Regions from separate parts of the Serratia sp. TSA_198.1 genome, predicted to be linked through region 2. Evidence: predicted binding sites of a transcription regulator. Region 2 holds the regulator's gene; the other holds the start of a gene.
The links. The regulator PhoB, encoded in region 2, activates phosphate uptake and scavenging genes when phosphate is short. The targets are predictions, from matches to a motif close to CTGTCATAAAACTGNCNNAT.
Positions count from the first base shown of each region.

Region 1: a site for PhoB is predicted at 4,800-4,819, ahead of ACUTSW_RS08375 (heavy metal response regulator transcription factor). Genes of this name have one in related genera too.

Region 1 covers NZ_JBQZFP010000001.1:1,765,813-1,775,349, reverse strand. The annotation lists gene ACUTSW_RS08410 (nitrilase family protein) at 1-212, opposite strand, end outside; gene ACUTSW_RS08405 (LysR family transcriptional regulator) at 306-1,181, shown strand; gene ACUTSW_RS08400 (GNAT family N-acetyltransferase) at 1,191-1,721, opposite strand; gene ACUTSW_RS08395 (HPr family phosphocarrier protein) at 1,788-2,564, opposite strand; gene ACUTSW_RS08390 (molybdopterin-dependent oxidoreductase) at 2,737-3,504, opposite strand; gene ACUTSW_RS08385 (cytochrome b/b6 domain-containing protein) at 3,497-4,102, opposite strand; gene ACUTSW_RS08380 (hypothetical protein) at 4,117-4,743, opposite strand; gene ACUTSW_RS08375 (heavy metal response regulator transcription factor) at 4,884-5,555, shown strand; gene ACUTSW_RS08370 (heavy metal sensor histidine kinase) at 5,552-6,988, shown strand; gene ACUTSW_RS08365 (DUF4214 domain-containing protein) at 7,237-9,537, opposite strand, start outside.
Region 2 covers NZ_JBQZFP010000001.1:2,283,214-2,292,750, forward strand. The annotation lists gene ACUTSW_RS10975 (cobalamin-independent methionine synthase II family protein) at 1-32, opposite strand, end outside; gene ACUTSW_RS10980 (PstS family phosphate ABC transporter substrate-binding protein) at 245-1,183, opposite strand; gene phoR (phosphate regulon sensor histidine kinase PhoR) at 1,200-2,516, opposite strand; gene phoB (phosphate response regulator transcription factor PhoB) at 2,541-3,230, opposite strand; gene sbcD (exonuclease subunit SbcD) at 3,455-4,687, shown strand; gene sbcC (exonuclease subunit SbcC) at 4,684-7,938, shown strand; partial or broken gene ACUTSW_RS11005 (helix-turn-helix transcriptional regulator) at 7,935-8,243, opposite strand; gene eat (ethanolamine permease) at 8,667-9,537, shown strand, end outside.

The sequences.
Region 1 (9,537 bases), 520 kb from region 2:
TCGGCGATAGGTTCCGCCAGGGCGCCAATCTCGCCGGCGCTGAGGTGCCGCACGTGCCAGTAGCCGGTAATGCACATTTCCGGAAAGGTTAATACCTGGATCTGTTCGGCGGCGGCGCGGGCGATAAAGCCCTCCATTACCGACAGGTTGTAGTTTTTATCATTGGCGCGATGCTGAAATTGCACCGTCGCGGCGCGCAGAGACGTTGTCATAAGGTTACCTTTGGCTGTTATCTGGCGTTGATTACAGCAGGCGTATTGATTACTGTATAATCAATTAAATTCCTATATCGATAACTTGGTGGAATGGATATAAAACAACTGCGCGCTTTCGTGGTGCTGGCCGAGCAGGGCAATTATCGTCTGGCCGCGGAGCGGTTGTGCATTACTCAGCCGGCGTTGAGCAAACAGATACAGGCGCTGGAAACACTGCTGGGGACCCGGCTGTTTAACCGTGGCCGTCAGGGCGCTCAGCTTACCGCCAGCGGGCAGCGGTTGTATCCCGAAGCCCAGACGTTGGTCGACCGACATTTGCAGTTTCAGCAGCATGCTCTGCGGGTGGTGCAAGGGGCTGAGGGGCGGCTGGCGCTCGGGTTTGGCCTGTCCAGTTTCCATTTGGCGCCGCAGTTGGTCGCCGCCTTCCGCCAACGTTTTCCGGCGGTGGCCGTGGGGTTGGAGGATCTGCCTTCGGAGCGGCAATATCAGTTGTTATTGCAGGGAGAATTGCAGGTGGGATTTGTGCGGTTGCCGGTCAGTGCGCCGCTGCGGGCCACAGCGTTGCTGAGCGATCGGCTGGTGTTGGCGGCGCCATCGGCGCTGGCGCTGCGGGCGGAAACCCTGATGGCGCGATTTAACACCTTGCCGCTGTTGCAACTGACGCCCAAACGCGGGCGCGGTCTGAGCGATCAATCGCTGCGCTTTATTGCCGCGCATCAATTGACGCCGAATGTCGTGCAGCAGGCCGGCGACATCCAGACGCTGCTGGCGCTGGTCGCCGCAGGCATTGGCGTGGCTCTGTTGCCGCACAGCGTCACCCATATTGTGCCTACGGGCATCGATATCTTGCCGTTAAGCGGTGACGCGACCGAATGGCAGGTCGGAATTGCCTGGAATCCGCAGCAGCCCGACGCGTTGCGGGATAATTTTATTCAGGTTGCGCTGGCGACGGTGCAGGCGCCTTAAAGCCTGCGTTCATAAGGGGCAGCGCATCACCACAATCGGATTCTGGTGGTATTCGCTTCGGTGGCTTTCGCTAAAGCCGACTTTTTTCGCCAATGCCAGCGAAGGCTGGTTCTCCGGCGAGATAATACACACCGCCTTATCGCTGGGTAAGTGTTCCTTCCCCCAGGCCAGCGCTGCCTGCAAGGCTTCGGTGGCATACCCTTTGCCCTGCGCCGCCGTTATCAATGTCCAGCCCATCTCGGGGGCGTCGAGTGCCGGGATAATAGCGCGCTGGAAATCGGAAAAACCGATGCCGCCGAGGTAAGCGCCGCTGATTTTATCGCGTACCGCCCAGTAGCCGTACCCTAATAGCGTCCAGTGACCAACGTACCGCATCAGTCGGCCCCAGGAATCTTCACGATCCCTCGGAGTACCGCCGATATAGCGGACAATTTCAGGATCGGCCCACATGGCGGCCAGCGATTCAAAATCGTCAAGCCTATGCGCATCCAGGCGTAAACGATCGGTCAGCAACGGCGGTGCGGTGGTGATAAGCGGCATTATTTTTTCCTGCACAGAGCGAAAAACGGTGTAGCGAGTATGCCAGAGAAGTGACGTCGCCAGCCATTAGAGGTAAGGCTTTATCCAGCCAAGCCCGGCTGCGGTTTCGCCGCGAGGTTTGTATTCACAGCCGATCCAACCCTGATAACCTATGTTGTCCAACTGTGCGAACAGCCACGGATAATTAAGTTCGCCGTCGTTCGGCTCATGACGATCTGGCACTGATGCGATCTGAATATGGGCGTAGCGCCCGGCCAGCGAGGTCATCAGGCCGCTGATATTGCCATCAACCAACTGAGCATGGAAAAAATCAAACTGCATGAAAACGTTCGGGCGATCGATAGCCTCGACCAATTGCGCGGCCTGGTGTTGGCTGGAGAACAGATAGTGGGGTTTCACCTGTGGGCTGAGGGCTTCGATCAAAACCTTGATGCCGTGTGCGGCGAAGGTCTCTGCGGCATAGCGGATATTGCCGATAAAGGTCTCGCGATAGCGCTGCCAGTCGGCTCCCGGCGGGACCAATCCGGCCATCACGTGCACGCAGGGGCAATTCAGGGCGATGGCGTAGGCCAACGCGCATTCGATATCGGCGCGCGCATCCTGTTCGCGGCCGGGGACGGCGGCCAAACCCCATTCACCGGCTACAACATTGCCCGGAGGGGTATTGAACAGCACCTGTTGCAGATCATGACGCCGCAGCTGTTCCGCCAGCAGTTCGGCTGGATATTCATAGGGGAACAGAAACTCCACCGCCTTGAACCCTGCGCCTGCGGCGGCTTCGAACCGCTCCAGAAACGGCAGATCGTTAAACATCATCGATAAATTGGCAGCAAATTTAGGCATGTTCCAGCTCCGTAATCCGGCAATTTCTTCATGGTACAGGGCAGCATCGGGGTGCAGAAATGATTTTGCAGGTGGATATCAGAAAATGAGGTTTAAATAGAAAAAAACCTGGCGAGGGTTAACGCTCTTTTCCAGCCGGCAGCGTGGGTTCTGCGCAGTACTGCGCAGAAAACTAGATCCCGCTAAACCAGTTATAGCCTTGATCTTCCCAGTAGCCGCCGGGATTGGTATCGCTGACAAAAATGGCGGCGATATGCTTGGCGTTCTTGAAGCCCAGCTTGGTGGGCACCCGCAACCGCAGCGGATAGCCGTAGTCCACCGGCAACGCCTTACCGCCGAAATCCAGCGCCAGGAGGGTCTGCGGGTGCAGTGCGGTGGCCATATCTATGCTGGAGTAATAACGATCCGCGCATTTAAAACCGACGTAACGGGCATTCAGATCCGCCCCGACATGCTGCAGGAAGCTGCGCAGCGGTACGCCGCCCCATTGCCCGATGGCGCTCCAGCCCTCGATGCAGATCAGCCGGGTTATCTGGCTCTGTTGCGGCAGGCGTTGCAGCTGTTCCAGCGTCCAGGGGGCGGTTTTCTCCACCTTGCCGGAAATTTCCAGCCGATAGCTGGCGAGATCCACCTCCGGTACGTTGTACTCGGGGTAAAACGCGTTGAACGGGAAGGGGTGGGTAATCTGATCCGGCCGATAGGTTTGCGCCAGCCGCTGGCCGCTGAACAGCCAGGCCTGTACCCGATCGTTCCAGCGCGACATGGCCCACAGCACTTTATCCACTTGATCGCCGTCTTGCATGTTGCAGCCGGTCAGCATGGCGATGCCGCCCAGCGTCAGGCCGGAGCGCAGCATCAGGCGACGTTGCAGATTGACCAGCTGTTTTTTCTGGTCCGGTTCCAACGCCGGTGTCGAAGGGCGCCGTTGTTTATCATTCATGTTTGCCACCCGTAATCATTGCCCATAGCGTGCGCGGCACGATAATCACCATTAGCAAGTGAATCACCACAAATAACCCAATGGCGGACATGGCGAAAAAATGCACGTAGCGCGCGGTGTCAAACCCGCCAAACAGGCCTACCAAGCCTTGCAACTGCACGGGTTTCCAGATGGCCAGTCCGGAGAGCACCAGCAGCAGCCCCAGCGCCAGCACGCCCAGGTACATCAGCTTTTGAATGGCGTTATAGCGGCCATGGTGATGCTGCAGCCGCAGCGTTAGCGCCTGCCCGATTTCGCGCCGCAGCACCTTGGCGCTGAGCGGCAGCAGATCGCGCCGGAAATGGCCGCTGAACAGGCTCCACAACAGGTAGCACAGCGCGTTAAACGCCAGCAGCCACATGACCGCCAGATGCCAGCCAATCGCGCCGCCCAGCCAGCCGCCGAGCGTCATCTGTGGCGGAAAGCGGAAGCCGAACAGCGGTGAGGCGTTGTAGATTTCCCAGCCGCTCATGAACATGCAAACCATGGCGAACAGGTTAACCCAATGGGTGATCCGGACCGGCCAGCGATGCACCGGCCGCGGCGCGTTGGTTTTCATCGTTTTTTCCTGGGTCACATTGGCGGAACGGTGCCGTCTTTGCCAGCGGAGATGCGGGTGGCGACGCGTTCGCCTTTCTCGTCAGTGGCGGAGAACAGCACAATGTGCGCGCCCGGTTTCAACAGGCTGCGATCGCCGGGATCCAGGGTGACGATCGGCACGTCTTCCGGCACGGTGACGGTTTTCTGCTGGTTACCGTAGGTCACGGTCAGAGTGCGGCCGTTGGATTTCACCAGCTTGCCGACGGTGCCGTTGGTCATGGTGTCTACCTTACCGTCGGCAGATTCCCAGGCCGAGTGGCCCTCGCCGGTGCCGCGCAGGCTGGCGGCGAACACGTGCACTTCCAGCGCTTTCAAGGTGCCATCCGCTTGCGGTACGGCGGCGGTGCCGATAAAGCTGTCCGGCTTGATATCGTCCAGCGTGCCCTTGGATACGCTCAGTACCTTGGTTTGATCGTTGATTTTTACGCTGACCTTTTCCCCTTTACGGTCGGTGAGCTGCAGGCTGCTGTCGCTGACTTGAGCGATAGTGCCACGCAGTGGAGCAATGACTTTTCCCGGTGCCGGGGCGGCGGCGGCAATGCCGCTGCACAGCATCAGGGTGGACAGCAGTAAACCGGCAAAACGATGACGGGTAATCATAATCTTCTCCTTTGTATGGGTTGCCGGTTAAGCATGGTCGAACAACAGGGACAGCACCATGTCCGTTTGATGACATTAATGTCATCAAGAATGTCAGCCGAAACTGCTAGTATTTCCACAGATGCAACGAGGTGGCGACAATGCGGATATTGGTGATTGAAGACGACATCAGCACGGGTGATTACCTGAAAAAAGGGTTGGGAGAGGCGGGGTACAGCGTCGATCTGACGCGTAACGGCACTGACGGGCTGTTCCGGGCGCTGGAGCACGGTTATGACGCCATCGTGCTCGACGTGATGCTGCCGGGGCTGGACGGCTGGCAGATAGTGGAAGTGCTGCGCAAGAAAAGCGACGTGCCGATCCTGTTTCTGACTGCGCGTGACGGGGTGCAGGATCGCATTCATGGCCTGGAACTGGGGGCCGAGGATTATTTGATCAAACCCTTTTCCTTCACTGAACTGGTGTTGCGTATCCGCACGCTGCTGCGGCGCGGTACGGTGCGTGAAGCCGATCACTACAGCCTTGCCGATCTGCAACTCGACGTATTGCGCCGCAAGGCGGTGCGGCAGGATGTGGTGATCCCGCTGACCAATAAGGAGTTTATGCTGTTGCACCTGTTGGTGCGGCGCGAAGGAGAGGTGCTGTCGCGCACCCTGATCGCCTCGCAGGTTTGGGACATGAATTTTGACAGCGATACCAACGTGGTGGATGTGGCGATCAAACGCCTGCGTGCCAAGATTGACCGACCGTTCGCTATCAAGCTGATTCATACCGTGCGCGGCATCGGTTATGTCTGCGAGCCGCGCTCATGAACGTGCTGGCCCAACGCTGGCACACCCTGTCGCTGACGTTACGCAGCGCCATGCTGTTTGCGCTGGTGGCGGCGCTGGTGGTCAGCGGCGCAGGCTGGTATCTGTATGGCGCGATGCGTCAGGAGATGACCACCCGCAGCGATTTTCAGGTTACCGGCCGGGTGGAGTATTTTCGCCATTTGCTTAGCCAGCGCTTTCCGCTCGACCGGTTGGTGGCCAACACCGGCCTGTTTGAAAACATGCTGGGCAATGAACAGGACGTTTTGATTTTTCAGCAACCGGGTCAAAAACCCTTAATCAACGTTAATCCGGCCAGGTTGACGCTGCCGCCCATAACGCCAACGCCGGTTGACACGCCTCAGCTTCTGAGTGCGGTGAGCAGTGGGGAAACGGCTCAGGGCGTGCCGCTGCGTGTCGCATCGGCGCTGGTGAAACTGGATGACGGCAACCTTCTGCAGATCTCGGCGGCTCACGTGATGGTCAATGAACAGAAGATGCTGGCGCGCTATCTGTGGCGGATCGTCGCTGCGGTGGCTGTGGCGTTTTTACTGATCGCGCTGCTGGGCTATTGGGTGATGCGTCGTGGGTTACAGCCGCTGTGGCGCATGGCGGCGCAGGCGGCGGTGATCACGCCGAATACGCTGTCGACTCGGCTGAGTGAGCAGGGGGCACCGAAGGAGCTGCGACAACTGACCCGTTCGTTTAACGCCATGCTCGATCGGCTGAATGACGGCTATCAACGTCTGACACAGTTCTCCGCCGATCTGGCGCATGAAATCCGCACCCCGGTGGGCGCGTTGATGGGCCATTGCCAGGTGGCGCTGTATCAGCCGCGCAGCGTGGAAGAGTATGAAACCCTGTTGTCGAACAATATGGACGAGCTGGAGCGCATTTCGCGCATGGTGGAAAATATTCTGTTCCTGGCGCGCGCCGGGGAAGCGCAGGCGGTGCTGAACTGTAGCCGAATGGATATAGCGCAGGAGCTTCAGCGGGTGGCGGACTATTTCGAAGGCCTGGCGGAAGAGCGGGGCATCACTTTAGTTTGCCGGGGCGAGGGGCAACTGATGGCGGATGCGATGCTGTTTCAGCGTGCGTTGAGCAATCTGGTCGCCAATGCGGTGCGTTATGCCGACGAAAACAGCCAGATAAGGTTGCAGGCGCTCAGTCAGCCGAAGGGAAGGGTAGTGATCCAGGTGGTCAATCAAGGGCGGCCCATTTCACCGGCGCACCTGGACAAGCTGTTCGACCGTTTTTACCGTGCCGATGCTGCCCGCAGCGCCAGCAGCCATGCCAGCGGTCTGGGGTTATCGATCGTGCGCGCCATCATGACGCTGCACGGCGGCGAGGTTCGTGCCGAGTGCATCGCCGGTGAACCCTCGGCGCGCATCACCTTTAGCCTGATATTTCTCCTTCAAGAGGATTTGCAAAGCTAGCGCAGTGGGGGTGAGGCGCGGAGGCAGGCACCGCTCTACGGTCGATCAAACGACTGAACATTGCCGTTGTGCAGCAGTAAAATACGTTGCAGGACCTTTCCGGTTTTTAAGTTTCTTATTCGTTGGCGGAGCCTTAATTATTACATAATAAATTCCTTAAATAACTCCCCCATAAATACTTCAGGCATATTATAAAATAAATTTATTACTTAGGGCTACATAAAATAGCCCTAAGCAATGTATTGTAATTAATAGAACAGTGTTTCAGCTAACTGTTGGGTATCCGGTTGTCCAGTGACTTTTATCAATGAATCAGTCGTGTCATACACACCATTGTTATTAAGATCGACAACGAAGAAAGTGTTTTTTTCAAGATGGTCGTCAAGGGTTGAAACAACACCAATCTTTTTGGTTAGTGCCAATGGCGTATTAGGGTTGTATAAATTCTCAATGTAACCATAATCGGCCAGTGAGTTTCCACCGCTGATATGTTCTGTGAGCGGAACTTTTTCACCCGCCTTTTTATTAGAGATATAGATATCCATGTTTTTTAAACCTATTACATCTTCATCCTTGTTAAAATCATAAAGCGTATGTTCTCCTTTACCAGGCCGAACAATGTTAAATAAATCAATGCCTCCTCCTCCCGTAGCTGTTATACCAGTATCAATATCTATAAAGTCTGAGCCATTCCCTCCGATAAATTTGATACTTCCATTATTGTTGACAGGTGCGTTGTTGGAGTCGAGTATTTTAAACGAGTTTTCACTATGTCCACCAATAACAGTAATTTTTTTAGTTACCGAATCAGCTAGAAAGAAGTTTATTCCCGCAGCATCTGAAGCATTAACAACGAAGTCGTTATTACTTAAAGATGACGAGAAGTCAACGCTAAGTGCGATGAGATTATCCCCAGAAATATTTATAGTATCAATCTTGGTGCTTTGCAATTTTAACGACACTGCAGTTTTGTCTTCTGAAGAGCCTGTTGTGTCTACATTTATTTCTGTTAGGTTATTTCCCGTAAATAAAAAAGTGCCCGCGTAGTTTGATATTACTTCTCCCTCATGAAGTTCGGCGTATTCTTTTTGTTGGTCATTAGCTACTTTTTGATTGGTGAATAAGTTAAAATGAGTAACATCGTCCTTAACATTAAATCGATATTCTTGGTTGTTATGATTAATTTGACTTCGGTTGTTGATATATATGTTGGCTGCGGCCTGATTGATGTTAATTACATTAATCCAGCCTGCAGTTGCTTTGAAATCATTTGCATTTGTAATGGAGAAACCAGACTTTCCGATGTCGTTGACGTTCCCTCCTGATATTATAGAAGCATTATCCAAGAATAAACCGTAGTCGAAAGTATTATTTTTTACATTGTCAATGGTCCGCGTAATGCTACCATCTGTATTCACCGTATAGGTAATTCCTGAAACTTGCCCAATGTAACCTGCTAAATCAATGAGTGAAAAGTTTTTAAATTGGTCTAAATTACTTGAGTATTTCACTTCTTTAGTATCTGGGTTGCCATTAAGGCCTTTACGAATGGTTGTTTCAGTCCAGAAAGTGATAAAATTAGCTGATAACTTGTTATTACCATCACCACCATCTGCAGTAATGTTTTTACTTATTTTATTTCCTGCTGCTGAAGCGTTATTACCTTCCCATGCGAGGAAGTCATCTCCTCCTCCCAGGGTGTATTTCGATGGGGAAGAAGCAATATCTACGGTTTTGTTGATGTAAATGATTTCTCCTGCACCCCCGGTATGCAGATCAAGTATATGACCATTGATAGTTATTTTTGTGAATTCATTTTGTAGATGGTCAGAAATTTTTATCATGCCTTCACTATTGCCAGTGATAGTGATATCTTTAACATTAGCAGCGTAGGTAAGGTCAATATTATGTGAAGAAATAAGATTGATAGTTATTTTCTCAAGAATAGCCAGTTCAGTGTTACTGAGAATATGATCAACACCGGAGTTAATATTTCCTCTTGGCGTTCCCTCATCCGTGTTGGTGAGGACAGCATTATTTTTAAATCCTAAGCTATATGCAATTTTAAATAAAAACTGAAACTGATCTTGGAATTCATCATTTGAAGTGGGATCTGTTTTTAGCAGGTCATTAATAATGTGTGAGGTAATGCTCTCTTTACTGCCGTAAGCTAAAAGTCGCTGTACCGTATCGTTATCAGCCTCGACACCATAGACTGATTTGTATATTTTTTGCACGAAAGGCTCGCCATTAAGATGGCTTGAGTAGCGAGTAAATTCAGAAGAATTGAGTAATAGTTTTACCATTTCTTCATAACTTTTACCTGCGGCTAACTCACGACTATAGCCGAATAACGCTTGCGCATTTATACCGCGCCCCGCAGCGGCAAGATAAAGTGCGGCGATCTGTTCTTGATAGGCCAGGGCAGGTAACTCGCCAGGGGCATAATCGTGACTGGCGGCCAACAAATGTTGTTGTGCAAGCTGGTCTTGTTCATTGGTACTATCACGCAGTGATTGCAGGATTTTTATTGCAACCTCAGCCCGTGA
Region 2 (9,537 bases):
TCAGCGTGAAAGGCGTGGTTGCAATCGCACATATTATGACTCCCGGTGACAGGCAAAGGATCGGGCCTCTTTGCTTCAATGATTGACAGTGTGAACTATTACGCCGAGTTACTTTGGACATCCAGACGTCTAAATAACCTATTGGGGAGCATCCTGTCACGCCGCTTGTCGGGCGGCAATAGAATAATTTTCATTGGTGTTGAGAGAAATTCATGTTGGGCGCCACTCGGCGCCCGTTGGAGGATTACTTCAGACCCAGCGCCACCCGGGTTTTGCGCAGCGTATCGGGTGGCAGCGGCAGGTAACCGTCATGATTAACCAGCTTTTGCCCGGCATCGGACAGCACGCGATCGAGAAAAGCGGCGGTCAGCGGCTCCAGCGGTTGGTTGGGGGCCTTGTTGATGTAAATATACAGATAGCGCGACAGCGGATAACTGCCGTTGCGCACGTTGGTATCATTGGGGACAACATAATTTTCACCCGATTCCGCCAGCGGTAGCAGACGCACGCCACTGGCGCGAAAACCGATGCTGGCATAGCCAATGCTGTTCAGCGAGCCGGCCACCGCCTGTACCACCGAGGCCGAACCGGGCAGCTCATTGACCCGCGGCATAAAATCGCCGCCGCACAGGGCGCGCAGTTTGAAATAGCCGTAAGTGCCGGAGGCGGAGTTACGCCCGAAACGTTGAAGGTCGCGCTGTTGCCAACTGCCGGTCAACCCCAATTCGCCCCAACGCATCAGCGGTCGGCTTTCGCCGCAGCGCCGGGTAGCGGAGAAAATGCGGTCGAGCTGCTGCAGGTTCAGACCGCGCAACGGATTGTCCTGATGCACCAGCACTACCAGCGCATCCACCGCTACCGGCACGGCCAGCGGCGCATAACCATAACGGTGTTCGAACGCCGACACTTCCGCCGCCTTCATCGGCCTGCTCATTGGCCCAAGCTGCGCTGCGCCCGCCGCCAGTGCGGTAGGCGCGGTTGAAGAACCGGCTGCCTGGATCTGCAAATTGACGTTAGGGTAGTGCTGACTGAAGTCCTGCGCCCACAGCGCCATCAGATTCGCCAGCGTATCGGAGCCGACGCTCGACAGGTTGCCGGACAGCATACCGTCCGGCTGTGCCAGTGCGCCGCGGCTCGCCAGCAGCGCCAGGCACAGCAACAACCATCGGGTAATTCGGATCATGCCAGCCTCTCGCGCGTTAATTTTTCACCGCATTCTCTGATAAAGCTGCAGGAACAATCAACCGGTTAGGCAAGGTAAAGATGAAACGGGTGCCAATCCCCTGCTCGCTGAGGATCTCCAACCGCGCATCGTGGTGGCTGAGCGCATGCTTGACGATCGCCAGCCCCAGCCCGCTGCCGCCGGTCTGGCGTGAACGGGCTTTATCGACGCGGTAGAAACGCTCGGTCAAGCGCGGAATATGTTCGGCGGCGATGCCCGGCCCGTTGTCGCTGACCTGGAACTGCGCGCCGTTTGGAGTCTGTTGCCAGCTCACCTCAATATGGGTGCCTTTCGGCGTGTGATTGACGGCGTTATACACCAGATTCGACACCGCGCTGCGCAGTTGGTCATCGTTGCCGAACACCTTGAGCTGCTCGTTCACCCGGAAGGTAATCTCGTGGTTGCCGCCGCTCAGCGACTGCGCCTCACGCTGCAACACCCGCAACATCAGCGGAATATCGACCCGCTCGTTCATATCGACGTTAGGGGCCGCCTCAATGCGCGACAGCGTCAGCAGCTGTTTGACCAGCCCGTCCATGCGCCGAGTCTGTTCCTGCATGGTACCCAGCGCCTTGCCGCGCAACGAGCCGTCCAGCTCCTCGTCGCTCATCATCTCCAGGTAACCCTGCAATACCGTCAGCGGGGTACGCAATTCATGGCTGACGTTGGCGAAGAAGTTGCGGCGCGCGCCTTCAAGCTGGCGCATTTGGGTGACGTCGCGCGCCACCATCAACAGTTGCCCTTCCGAATAGGGCATCACACGGAACTCGACGTAGTGCTCGTTATTGAGTTGCAGCGTCAGTGGCCGCGTGAATTCCTGCTGTTGCAGATAGTGGCTGAACTCCGGGTAACGCAACAGGTTAAGGATGTGCTGGCCGTTGTCTTCCGGCCAGCGGAATCCCAGCAGATGCTGCGCCAACCCGTTGCACCAGAAGATATTGCCTTCGACGGTGGTCATCACCACCGCATCGGGCAGCGATTCCGCGCCGCTGCGAAAACGTTTGATCAACAGCGCCAGTTCACGACGACGACGACGGTTGCGCTGTTGCATCTGGTACAGGCCGTAAAACAGCGGCTCCCAGCTCCAGCGCCCAGGCGGCGGCGTCATGCTGCGGTCGACCCACAGCCAGTGGGAAAGTTTGAGTTGGTTGTAGAAATTCCAGACCAGCGCCGCCAGCACGGCGGCCAGCAGCAGCCAGGGCAGATAGCCGAAAATCAGCCCCAGCAGCAAGGCAGGTAAACAGAAAAGAGCCAGCTCCAGGGCCAGCCTCTTCCAGGAAAGGCGTTCTAGCACAGCATATTCTCCAGCGCGACGCGATCAGTAACGCGTTGAGAATCGGTAGCCGGTGCCCCGAACGGTTTGAACCATTTTGTCATGACCAGTGGTCTCTAACGCCTTACGGAGCCGGCGGATATGCACGTCAACGGTGCGGTCTTCCACATAAACGTTAGTGCCCCAGACGTGATTAAGCAACTGTTCGCGGCTATAAACACGTTCCGGATGGGTCATAAAGAAATGCAGCAGTTTGAACTCGGTCGGCCCCATATCCAGCGCCTGCTCATTAGCCATTACGCGATGTGAGGAAGGGTCCAGGCTCAGCCCCTGCATTTCAATCACTTCTTCCACCGCCATCGGCGAAATGCGGCGCATTACCGCCTTGATGCGCGCCACCAGCTCCTTCGGCGAGAACGGCTTGGTAATGTAATCGTCCGCTCCCACTTCCAGGCCGCGCACCCGGTCTTCTTCTTCACCGCGTGCGGTCAGCATCATCACCGGAATATCGCGGGTCAGCGCTTCACGCTTCATATGTTTGATAAACTGGATACCGGAACCGCCGGGTAACATCCAGTCGAGCAACACCAAATCAGGGAACGGCTCAGACAGGCGCGTCACGGCGCTGTCATAATCCTCGGCTTCCAACGGTTGGTAACCATTCTGTTCCAACACAAAGCACACCATCTCACGGATCGGCGCTTCGTCTTCCACCACCAGTATGCGTCTTGCCATCGTCAATCCTGCCAATGTGTTAGCGATCACAGTTGATTGCGGGCGCCATTATGCGTCAGTTTTGTGACACTTTTATGAAAAAACCAGCCTGTTATAGCCAGTAAGCATAGCGATTATTTCCAGCTTCAAAGAAAAATCATTCAGTTGTCATAATCATTGCGTCACGACAGGAGAGTCAGCCCCCTTTATAATCACTGCCATTAGCTTATCGCCCCGGGAGTGTCATGCGCCTGATCCACACCTCTGACTGGCATCTTGGCCAGTACTTTTTCACCAAAAGCCGTGCCGCCGAGCACCAGGCTTTTTTGCGCTGGCTGATCGAGCAAATTGAACAGCAACGGGTGGATGCGCTGATCGTCGCCGGGGATCTGTTCGACACCGGGTCGCCGCCGAGTTACGCCCGCGAGCTGTATAACCGCTTCGTGGTGGAGCTGCAGCGTACCGGCTGCCAACTGGTGGTGCTGGGCGGTAACCATGACTCCGTGGCAACCCTGAATGAATCGCGCGAATTGCTTTCTTGCCTGAATACAACGGTGATCGCCAACGCCCAAAGCGACATCGGGCAGCAGATCCTGGTGCTTAACCAGCGCGACGGCCAACCGGGTGCGGTATTGTGCGCCATCCCGTTCCTGCGCCCGCGCGATCTGACGACCAGCCGCGCCGGCGAATCGGGTGCGCAAAAGCAGCAGGCGTTGCAAGAGGCCATCGCGCAACACTATCAACAGCTCTACCAGGCGGCCTGCGCACGCCGCGATGAACTGGGGCTAACCTTGCCGATTGTCGCCACCGGCCACCTGACCACGGTGGGGGTTACCGCCTCCGATTCGGTGCGCGATATTTACATCGGCACGCTGGATGCCTTCCCGGCGCAGGCGTTTCCGCCTGCCGACTACATTGCGTTGGGGCATATTCACCGGGCGCAAAACGTCGCCAAATCCGAGCATATCCGCTACAGCGGTTCGCCTATCCCGCTCAGTTTCGATGAGCTGGGCAAACCCAAGAGCGTGTTTATGGTGGATTTTGCCGATGGCGCCCTGCAACAGGTCACCGCACTGGATATCCCCAGCTTCCAGCCGATGCAACTGATCAAAGGTGATTTGGCGCAAATCGAGCAACAATTGCGGCAGTTCGCCGATTATCAAGGGGAACTGCCGGTATGGCTGGATATCGAAGTGGCCACGCAAGATTACCTCAGCGACATTCAGCGCCGTATTCAACTGCTGGCGGATCAACTGCCGGTGGAGGTGGTATTGCTGCGCCGCAGTAAAGAGCAGCGCCGCCAGGCCCTTGAACAGCAGGACAAGGAAACGCTCAACGAACTGAGCGTCGATGAGGTCTTCGAGCGGCGGCTGGCGCAGGAGACGGAAATCACAGAGCCTCGCCAGCAGCGGATGCGCCAAATGTTCCATCAGGTGGTCGAGGCCGTACGGCACAACGACGAGGAGCCGACCCAATGAAAATCCTGAGCCTGCGGCTGAAGAACCTCAATTCATTGCAGGGCGAGTGGAAGATCGATTTCACCGCTGAGCCTTTTGCCAGCAATGGGCTGTTCGCCATCACCGGGCCAACCGGCGCGGGCAAAACCACCCTGCTGGATGCCATCTGCCTGGCGCTGTACCACCAGACACCGCGCCTTAACGTGACACCGAGCCAAAACGAACTGATGACGCGCCACACCGCCGAGTCGTTGGCGGAGGTCGAATTTGAGGTCAAAGGCATCGGCTACCGCGCCTTCTGGAGCCAACGCCGCGCCAAAAATGCGCCGGACGGCAACCTGCAAGCGCCAAAGGTGGAGCTGGCGCTGCGTGAAGACGGCAAAATCCTGGCGGATAAAGTCCGCGACAAGCTGGATCTGACCGCCGCGATCACCGGGCTGGATTTCGGCCGCTTCACCAAATCGATGATGCTGTCCCAGGGGCAGTTCGCCGCCTTCCTCAATGCCGATGCCAATGACCGGGCCGAACTGCTGGAAGAGCTGACCGGCACCGAGATCTACGGCCAGCTTTCCGAACGGGTTTTCGAGCAGCACAAACAGGCCAAAGCCGATCTGGACGCCTTGCATCAACGCGCCAGCGGCATTGAGCTGCTGAATGACGAACAGCGTCAGCAATTGGAAAGCCAATTAGCTGAGCTGAGCGCGCAGGAAACCGCCCTCAACGGGCAGGCCCGGCAACAGCAACAGGCGCTGAACTGGCTGCAACAGTGGCAGCGAACGCAGCACCAGCAGCAGGAATACCAACGCCAGTTGAGCGTCGTGCAACAGGAGCAGGCCGCGGCCGAACCGCAGTTGCAACAGTTGGCGCGCAGCGAACCGGCGGAGAAACTGCGGCCGCTGCATAACGACCGTCACCGCTGCCGCAGTGAGCAGCAGGCGCTGCAACAGCAGATCGCCCAAATGGCGCAGCAGCAAGAGCATCAGCTTGCGCAGATGGCGCCATTGCAGCAGGCAGTGGAAAAAGCGCGCGTCGAGCAGCAGGCGCAGGCCGAACGCCAGCAGATCCAGCAGCGGCTGATCGACGAGCAGATCGTCCCGCTCGACCACCAGATTGCTCAACTGCAAAAAACGCAGACGGAATTGCAGCAGGCGTGCGACAACGCCGCCCGGCAGTGCCATCAGCAGAAAACGGATCTGGAGCAGTTAAACGTTCAACGCAGCCAATTGACCGCACAGGCCGGGCAACATCAGGAGAAGCTTAACGGTCTTAACGCGGCGTTGATGGCGCAGCAACAGCAGCAAAATGCGCTGGAAGCGCAGTCACCGCTGGCGGCGTTGCGCCAGCGTCAGACCGCGTTGGCCGAGCTGCGCCCCGCACGCCAGCAGCTGTTCACCCTCTCCTCGCTGTTCCGCCAGACCAGCGAGCGGCTTGAACAACAGCGCAAAGAGTTTTCCGCCCGTCAGGCGCAGCTTGGCGAACATGAGCAACAGCTGGAAGAAACGCGGCGGCACTACAAGCAGCAAAAAGCGCATCAGTTGGACGTGGAAAAAGCCCTTGAGCTGGAAAAGCGCATCGTCAGTCTGGAAGCCGAGCGCGCACTGCTGCAAAGCGGCGAGCCCTGCCCGTTATGCGGTTCCGCCAGCCATCCGGCCATTGAGCAATATCAGGCGGTAAAACCGTCCGAGACGGCATTGCGCCTGGCGGAAATGCGCGTCAAAACCGAGGCGCTGTACACCCAGGGCACCGAACTGCGCACCCGTTGCGAAAGCCTGAAGGAGCAGCAACAGCGCCAACAACAGCAAATAGCGCAGGACGAGGAGCAACTCGCCGCCCAGCGCCAACAGTGGCAAACCCTCAGCGCGCCGCTGGCGTTTGATTTCGATCTACAAGATGCCGAGCGCCTGAGCCAGTGGCTGAACGCCTGCGACAGCGAAGAACGCCAGGGCCAGCAAGGGCTGGCGCAGCACGAACAGGCAGCACAGGCGGTACAGCAGGCGAAAGATGCATTGGCCGAGCTCCAGGCGCAGCAACAACAAGCGCAACAGCAACAAGCGCTGCTGGACGAGCGCTTCACCCTGCTGGAAAAAAACCACGCCGATGCGCAGTTGCAACAGCAGCGCTTGCAACAACAGTGGCAAGAGGGCGAGAAAACCCTGGGCGAACACCGCGCGCAGCGGCTGGCGCTGTTTGGCGAACAACAGATTCCGCAGGTGCGCGAACAGCTGCGTGCCCAACTGGCCGCCTGCGAGCAGGCCAGCCATCAGGCGGCGGAACAATGGCAGAAAGCTCAGGAGCAGCGCGATCGCCTGGCCGGCCAGCTTGCCGGCCTGCAACAACAGCAGCAACGGCAGAGCGAGAGGCTGCAACAGGCGGAACAAACCTGGCTGGAAGCCCTGACCGCCAGCGAATTCAGCGACGAAGCCGCATTCAGCGCCGCGCTGTTGGATGACGCACAGCGCCGGCAATTGCAGCAGCATAAAGAACGGTTGCACCAGCGGCAGGTGGAGGCCAGCGCCCTGCTGGCACAGGCGGTTCATACGCTGGAACAACAGCGGCAACAGCGCCCGGAAGGGCTGGATGAAACCCAGGCCGACGCGCAAGCCCTGAGCCAGAGCCTGGAGGCGTTGGCGCAGCAGTTGAAAGCCTTGCAACTGCGTCAGGGTGAAGTGCGCAACCAATTGGAAAGCGACGCCGCACGCCGTCTCAATCAGCAATCGCTGTTTGAGCAAATCAGCCAGAGCCAGCAGCAGTACGACGACTGGAGCTACCTCAATCAGTTGATCGGCTCCAAAGAAGGCGATAAATTCCGCAAATTTGCCCAGGGGCTGACGCTGGATCATCTGGTGTACCTGGCCAATAACCAGCTTGGGCGGCTGCATGGGCGCTACCTGTTGCAACGCAAAACCAGCGACGCGCTGGAACTGCAGGTGGTAGATACCTGGCAGGCGGACGCGCTGCGTGACACCCGCACCCTGTCCGGCGGCGAAAGTTTCCTGGTCAGCCTGGCATTGGCGCTGGCGTTGTCTGACCTGGTCAGCCACAAGACCAGCATCGACTCGCTGTTTCTCGACGAAGGCTTCGGCACGCTGGATGCGGAAACCCTGGATACCGCGCTGGACGCGCTCGACAGCCTGAATGCCTCCGGTAAAACCATCGGCGTGATCAGCCATGTCGAAGCGATGAAAGAACGCATTCCGGTGCAGATTAAGGTGAAAAAGGTCAACGGACTGGGTATCAGCCGGCTGGAGCCGCAGTTTCGGCTGGAAAGTTAGGCCGGCAGTTGCCGCCACTGACGTGGACTGATGCCAAACCAGCGGCGAAAAGCGCGTGAAAACGCGCTGACGTCGGAATACCCCAGCAGCAGCGCCAACTCGGCAATCGGCAGGTGGCGCTGCTGCAAATAATGAGTCGCCAGGTCGCAGCGTACCTTGTCCACCAACGCGGTAAAAGTCACCCCCTGTTCACGCAGGCGGCGCTGCAACGAACCGGCGGACAGGCCCATTTTCTCGGCGATGATTTCCAACACCGGTTCTCCGCTCAGCAGCGCTTGGCGCACCTGGGCGCGGGTACGGTCCACCAGCGTCAGTTCGGCATTGCGCCGTTGGCACAAAATCACGCCGTGCTCCACCGAATAGTCGAAACGATAGCCTTCCCTCTTGTTCTCCCGCCGCGTCAGACCGGCTTCCAACTGAGTGCATGCTTCCGGCTGGCAGGAAAGCGCTGTCGGCATGATGTATTCCACTGTGGCTGTAACGGTGCAGGGAGGTAAGCAACTTCCGTACCAGCTTACCGGTCCGCCTCCCGCCGCCGTATCGGTCAAAAAATCACCAATAAAGCACAATTTCGTCGCCACGCTGCCCACTTTTGGTGCGCGCTCAAGCGGCCCTTAAGCCACCCCCCCGTGCTGGCAGAGAGGCGTCGTCATGGCATAAAACCTGCAGCGTCGTGAGTGGATACCTTCTTTATCTGCGCAGGCGGTTTTTTCGATCGGGAGAGCAACATGACAATGCAACTTAAACCTACCCTGGGCACCCTGCATCTTTGGGGCATTGCCGTCGGGCTGGTGATTTCCGGGGAATATTTTGGCTGGAGCTACGGCTGGGGCGTGGCGGGGACGCTCGGTTTCCTGATCACCACCCTGATGGTGGCGACCATGTACGGCTGTTTTATCTTCAGTTTTACCGAGCTGACCACCGCCATCCCTCACGCAGGCGGGCCTTTCGCCTATAGCCGCCGCGCCTTTGGCGAAACCGGCGGCCTGATCGCCGGGCTGGCGACGCTGGTGGAATTCGTGTTCGCACCGCCGGCGATTGCCATGGCGATCGGGGCTTACCTCAACGTGCAATACCCGGCGCTTAACCCCAAGTGGGCGGCGGTGGGCGCCTACGCCATTTTTATGACGCTGAATATCCTCGGCGTTAAGCTGGCGGCGCTGTTCGAACTTTGCGTCACCGTGCTGGCGGTCTTTGAGCTGCTGGTGTTTATGGGCGTAGTGGCGCCGGGCTTTAGCTTCAGCAACTTCGTGCTCAACGGCTGGGCGGGCAGCGATCATTTCGGCAGCGCGGCGCTGTCCGGTATCTTCGCCGCCATTCCGTTCGCGATCTGGTTTTTCCTGGCCATCGAGGGCGCGGCAATGGCGGCGGAAGAGGCCAAGGATCCGAAACGCACCATTCCGCGTGCCTACATTTCCGGCATTCTGACGCTGGTGGTATTGGCGCTGGGCGTGATGCTGCTGGCGGGCGGCGCAGGCGACTGGAGCAAACTGTCGAACATCAACGATCCGTTGCCGCAGGCGATGAAAATGGTGGTAGGCGAAAACTCCGGCTGGATGCACATGCTGGTGTGGATTGGCCTGTTTGGATTGGTGGCCA